DNA from 2 places in the Xenorhabdus sp. KJ12.1 genome. Region 1 is predicted to be linked to the other one. Evidence: predicted binding sites of a transcription regulator. Region 1 holds the regulator's gene; the other holds the start of a gene.
The links. Region 1 encodes LexA, which represses DNA repair genes until DNA is damaged. Its sites were predicted from a motif close to TNCTGTATGTACATACAGNA; they were not measured.
Positions count from the first base shown of each region.

Region 2: a site for LexA is predicted at 1,204-1,223, ahead of sulA (SOS-induced cell division inhibitor SulA). Genes of this name have one in related genera too.

Region 1 is NZ_CAWNQH010000095.1:7,946-11,374, forward strand. Features, by position in the region: gene plsB (glycerol-3-phosphate 1-O-acyltransferase PlsB) at 1-849, opposite strand, end outside; gene AACS92_RS17495 (diacylglycerol kinase) at 987-1,358, shown strand; gene lexA (transcriptional repressor LexA) at 1,477-2,094, shown strand; gene zur (zinc uptake transcriptional repressor Zur) at 2,235-2,699, opposite strand; gene AACS92_RS17510 (DUF2628 domain-containing protein) at 2,789-3,202, opposite strand.
Region 2 is NZ_CAWNQH010000061.1:6,792-10,220, reverse strand. Features, by position in the region: gene ompA (porin OmpA) at 1-255, opposite strand, end outside; gene sulA (SOS-induced cell division inhibitor SulA) at 613-1,185, opposite strand; gene AACS92_RS07355 (TfoX/Sxy family DNA transformation protein) at 1,435-2,043, shown strand; gene yccS (YccS family putative transporter) at 2,154-3,429, opposite strand, start outside.

The DNA of each region.
Region 1 (3,429 bases):
GCCCTGATAGAGACGGTTCCACGTCCAACTCAGTACACGGTCTGTTATGCGAACAGTTTCATAGGAAAAATCAGCGGCAATCTCTTCCAGCATATTGATTGCGTTCTGTTTCGCTTTTTCTGGCGAAATTTTCTTGCTGCGAGCCTCATCAGCAATCGCTTTTTCAATCGCTTTTGATTCCAGTAACTTTCTGAACAGATCTTGCCGCGCAGGTAAACGTGGCCCGACAGCAGCCAAACGTTGGCGGGAATAGTGTATGCGTGCAACGCGGGCGAGTTTATTGGCAATAATTGTATCTGTGCCATGTTCATCAGCAATACTGCGTAATGATACCGGTGCGGAAAAACGGACAAAACTATCTCGCCCAAGCCACAGGATTGCAAAAAACTTCTGGATCCCGTTAAGCAGGCGTAGCTGAGGAGCTGTATTGGTTTCCTGACCTTCACGCCCGGGAGAGCGCCCGAACATCACAGAAACAGGCACCATCTGAATATCTAAATCAGGATTACTACGATGTAAATCCAGATAAGAATGGAAAATCTTCACAGACTCATGTTTAGGCGCATAGTAACTGAATACACGCGGGCCATCATCAATGAAGACATAGCTTGGAAGCTGTGTATCATCAATATCCAAAGGCGCTAGCGGATCAGGTAAATCCTGAGCAAGACACTGTTGACGCAGAGTCAATAAATCGGCCTTTGAATGATACGGTAACACATACAGAATAGGCCGAGTCGTATCAAGACTCAGCTCCGTAACAGGAACCGTTGGAATAAGTTTACTTTTAACTAAAAGTTTTATCGGCAAATTCAATAAGTTGTAATATATTTTACGCCAAGCTGACATAACTGCTTTAAGCCTCTTGTTAGCAATGCGCGGCAAGCATACCAGAAACAGATTTTGAGATCTGTGTAAATAAGATAATAATAGGGACTAAAAGTTATATGATCTTAAAACTATTATGATTCTTGAAGAAAATTTTTATGGCTAACCAATCAACAGGTTTAACCCGCATAATTAAAGCGGCTGGGTACTCGGCAAAAGGTATTAAAGCTGCATGGAAAAATGAGGCTGCATTCCGACAGGAGGTAGTTTTAGCTATTTTAGCAATTATTGTGGCATTCTCCTTTGATTTCGGCATGTTTGAGAGACTTTTTCTCATTAGTTCAGTTATGTTAGTGCTTATTGTGGAAATGCTTAATAGCGCTATTGAAGCGGTTGTAGACCGTATTGGCAGCGAATATCACGAACTATCGGGGCGAGCAAAGGATATGGGCTCAGCTGCGGTATTTTTAGCCATGATTTTAGCACTATTTACGTGGGTGATAATTATTTGGTCGTATTTCACCCGTTAATGTGGTGTATTTTTCGTCAAAAATCGTTATTTAGCGGCTTTTACATTCTGACTGGTTCCCAATTCAATTTTAGCTGTATATACTCACAGTCAGACTGTATAAACAAACAGGGGGCGAAATGAAAGCATTAACAGCCAGGCAGCAAGAAGTTTATAACTTGGTGCGTGACCATATTTCGCAGACGGGTATGCCACCGACACGTGCTGAAATTGCCGCGCGTCTTGGTTTTCGTTCACCTAACGCAGCAGAAGAGCATTTAAAAGCACTTGCGCGTAAAGGGGTGATAGAAATTATCGCTGGTGCTTCCAGAGGTATCCGTTTGCTACTTGAAGAGGAAGATGAAGGGGCTGGATTACCACTCATTGGTCGTGTGGCTGCTGGTGAACCACTATTGGCTCAGGAACACATTGAAAGCCATTACAAAGTGGATCCGGAATTATTTAAACCGAATGCTGATTTTCTATTGCGTGTCCGTGGTATGTCCATGAAGGATATCGGTATTATGGATGGTGATTTACTCGCTGTGCATAAAACGCAGGATGTTCATAACGGGCAGGTCATCGTGGCACGGATTGAAGATGAAGTCACAGTAAAACGTTTCAAACAAACAGGAAACAAGATAGAACTGATTGCTGAAAATCCTGAGTTTAAGTCTATCGTTGTGGATTTACGCGAACAGAATTTCACCATTGAAGGGTTAGCAGTTGGCGTGATTCGTAACGGGGATTGGTTCTGATTGTAAAAGCGGATAATTATACATTACCCATTCTGGGCGGTCATTTTTCGTAGTACCCGCTAAGCACATGTTTATGCGGGGACGTAGAATTTAATGAATTTATCATCAAGTAATGACCGCCTGATAAGGTAATTTCAAACTCACTCCATACACGAGTTTGTTTCATGGCAAGAAGAGCATAATCCGTGGACTTCTATGACACTGTGCCGCAAATGAAACCCTGCACGCTGTGCTAAATTTTGTATCGCTGATTCGATATCTTCAGCATCCTGCTCGGTAACAGAACCACAATTATCACAAAGAAACATTGCTGATGTATGGCATGGTTCTTCAAAGTGATGACACACCACATAACTATTTGTAGATTCTATTTTGTGAACAAAACCCTGCTCCAGTAAAAACTCTAACCCTCGATAAACAGTTGGCGGCTTTGCCTGTGGCTCAACTTCACGTAGCAGATCCAGCAAATCATAAGCACTGATTGCACCCGGTTGGGCTGAAATCAAGCGCAGAATTTCAAGGCGTTGAGGTGTTAAACGAACCCCTCGTGACAGACAGATTGCTTCAGCCTGCGTCAGTAATTTTTTTTGATTGATAGTTTTCATTACACCTCTCACACCTACACGATGCTAATGACTTAATATTACCATGTTTTTTGTGGCTGAGAGAGGTGTTCACACGATGTATTCTATTCTTAGATCATTTTAAGGCCTTTGAATGGATTCCAGCTATCATCACCTTCTTTTTCTTTTAGGTAATAAGAATAATTAGCTGTTACACCATATAATGCAGCATTCATAGCTCCCAGAAAAATACTAATAAAATTTGCAGTTTCAAGGGATAGAGGGACTATCGCGCTAATCATAAAGAAAGCAAAAAATAAAGCGACCCCGATACCGAGTATGGTTAATCCTTTTTTCCACATTCCAAGTACAATAAAGTAGAGAATGCCAAAGAAAAATGCAAAGAAGTTCATATTTATCTTGATGCGCGTTATATAAGGTGCCTTTTTAAAAGCAGCTTGATATTCTTTAGAAGAAGGAGCCCCATTTTTTTCAAAAAATTTAAATCGTTCTTGCCAGTTCTTAGAGTATTTAGAGATGTCCATTTTATGCCTTAATTTTATTTTTTCTTACGCACTAATATAGTGTGGTGATTATCTTAAGATTAAAGCTAATCACAGATATCCGTTACTTTTGAAACCCATTTAGAAAGATATTTACCTCAGCTATTTTTTAAGATAACAAAAAATCTTCTCTGAGAATCAAAGATACTTATGTTAAAACACTAGAACAATTATTATCAATACTGATTTTATATACATATTTTGGCATT
Region 2 (3,429 bases), on a different contig from region 1:
CCAATCATAACCTAATTCGAAACCTATGTATGGTGTTGCCTGATAACCAACATAAGCTCCGGCACCCAGAGCATCTTTCTTGTCAGCATTACCTGTCGCTACTTTAGCAGCATCGATATCTTTAAATCCTGTTCTACTGTAGTCGGACCAACCTACCTTAGTACCTGCATACCAAGTATGCTCTTTTGGAGCTGCTTGAGCCACAGTTGTAAAAGTTGCTACTGCCACGGCCACTGCGATAGCTGTCTTCTTCATTGTACGCCTCGTTATCATCCAAATAATAAGTAGTTGGCCTTAAAGTCTTATTGTTGGCCATTGGTTGAAATAATCTGTTAGGTATATGCGCTTAATATCAATAGATAATTCCTGAAATGTGAGTTAAATCAGCATCAGCCTAACTTTGTAGAGTCTACAACGAACTTTAAAACTTACAAGTACATGGTGATTTGTGATACATATTTTTTAAATTAATACCTGTAAGAAATTAAATATTATTAATGATAGCTTATAAGGGTTGTTTATTTAATTGTTTGATTTTTATCATAAATAAAAAAAATTTATTACTAATAGCATGTTTATTTTAAAAAATACTGAGAATAATCTTAAATTCATTCAATGATAGTAAATAGAATGAAACTTTATCCTGTTTTCTACGGGATTATACTGTTCGGATGAGGCTTGAGGGCGCATAATCAGGCCTAGTGTTGTGCCTTTCTGTGCTGCTAATCTCAGTTTTTGTAATCCATATTCAGACAGTTCTGGCAGCCATCCTAATACGATGCAGTAGTTACCACTTGCTAAGGCTTTCTCCATGGCATAGGGTGATGCAATAGGGGTAATTTGGTTTAATTGAACGCTCTTGTCTAAAGGCAAACCCGAATCGACTAACCACTGGCGGCTTAATCTTTTATTAGGCGTTATCCAGAGTAACCACCTGTTTTCATCTCTGGATTGATGTAGCAAAGGAAGTAGGATGTGATTAATCACAGGCCATTGTTCACAATAGCTTAACTCACGGATTGTGCCATTTACTGCTTGTAAGGCGTTTTGCTCAGCCTGACTAAAAGGTTGTAATTTTGTAGATGTAGTGCCCGTTACATTAGTGATCTCGTGTTTGTGAGTTGTACTGTTCTCAGCTTCAATTTTACTCTCAATGAGATACTCCAGAGTGGGTTGAATACGCATAATGTTCCTCACCATGATGCCTGTATATATATACAGTAATTGGTTGTTTGGCTAAAAGCAAGACCATTTTTTTCAAGGCGCTTCGCAAAAATTTATATAAAACAGTTTTTTTCTAATTTAATGATTGGCAGCCAGAAATAGATTGCGTATGGTTTTAATTACTTGTTCTTGTTATTTATTTTGTTAATAACAGACAAGAGAACAGAGCATAAAATATTTAGTCAGGATATAATTCATGGAGTGATAAAAATGTTTTTATCTGGGGCTCGTTTTGATCAATTGAAACACGGCGTATCTTCATTGGGGAAACTTAAAAAGAAATCCCAGTTTGGTGGAATTGGATTATCAATTGATGGAGTCTTGTTCGCCCTGAGTTATGAAGGTGAGCTTTATTTACGAGGGAATAGTTATGCAGAGACGTTATTTAAAGCCAAAGGCATGGAGACGTTTATCTATTCAAAAAGGGGAATTCCTGTGGCTTTGCGTTATTACCGAGTCAGTGAGTCACTTTGGCGGGATCAAAAACAATTATTCGAATATGTTAATTTAGCCTATCAAGATACACTGACAGATATCATTAATAAACAAAGAACACCTCTCAGATTAAAAGACCTTCCTAACCTTGGGATGGCTTTGGAGCGCCAGTTATGGAAAGCAGGAATATCAAAAGTAGAAGAATTGCGGGTGTTAGGAGCAAAAGTAACTTATCTTAAATTACAACAAAATGGAAAGAAGATAAGTGTTAATATCTTACTGGCATTAGCCGGAGCAATAGAAGGCTGCCATGTTGCTGTGTTGCCAGAAAAACTACGCCATGATTTACTTATATGGCATCAAGAATTGGAACATGGTAACTAATATTATTCTATTTTTTCTTAATTTAAGATGACAGATGATAATTGATTTTAAATACAGAAAATATAAGTTATAAAAATAATAAATCCGCCTTCATAGAAGGCGGGATTTATTTAATTGGATTTCTGATTGTTTATTTGCTTTCTTAAATTAACTATTTCCGGTAATAATTCAATTAGCAACCCTACTTGCTGTAATACAAGTTGAACTTTGCTGTTATCAGAAGTTAATTGATTACTTTTTTGTATCAAATGCTCTGAAATCTGATGCAGGAACTCATCATTAACTCTGTCTTGTTGCAATGCAGATTCAACATGGTGGATTGCTTCAGTCAGCAGATCCAGAATGACAGGTTCATTAAGTCTGTCACGATGTGCGCCTAAGGCGGAAATATAACTCAACATGGTATGATTCAGGCAAAGTAAACGAAATGCTGCTTCCTGAGAAATACGATGATGTTTAGGCTCTGATGACATGTTCGAGACAACTGATGCCAGTTCAGCATCGTAATTATGAGCGTTACGGCGAGCAACCCGATATTCCAGACAATTACTTTTTCCTTGATGATATTGCAGCAAGATGGCATTGAGATAATGGCAATTGGCGTTCATTGTACGGGTGATGACTTGTGGCAATTGCCGAAAATTCCAATCAGGCCAGATAAAACTGACTGCCAACAAGGCAATACCACAACCGATCAGGGTATCGACTATTCTGGGTAACGCTACTTCAAAGCCTTCACCCAATAGATTAAAGCTTAATAACACCAATAACGTAATAAATAAAGTCGCATGTGCATACTGGCTACTACGGAAGGCAAAAAATAACACGCCTGAAATGACAATCAGCAATAATTGCCCTTCAATAGAAGGTACAAGATAGAGAATAGGCAGGCCAATCAAAATACCCGCCAGTGTCCCGATAACCCGCAGAGCCAGACGGCGGCGAGTCGCGCTGTAGTTAGGCTGACAGACAAAAAGGCTGGTCAGCAGGATCCAATAACCTCTTTGCATATCAAATAGCTGAATAATGGCATAACCAGTACAAAGCAAAGCAGACATACGTATAGCGTGGCGGAATAGTGCTGATTTGGGTGTCAGATTGCTGAGAAGCCGAAATGAAATATCACGCCACCCCGTTAAGGCCTCATCGGATAATTGCGTCTCTTCTTGTTTATCATTGTACTGTTTGTCATGACACTGCCTGTCATCGCTTTGCTTATTATATTGCGCAATTTCCTGAAAGGTCAGATATTGCTCAGAACTGAGTCCGGCTAGTTGTGCATCAATTGCTCGCAAATTTTTCAGTAAATTACTAAATGCAACGATCTTAGTATCAACTAGTTGTTGGTTTTTTAATTTCTCTAAAGAGATTTCAAGATAGGTGAAA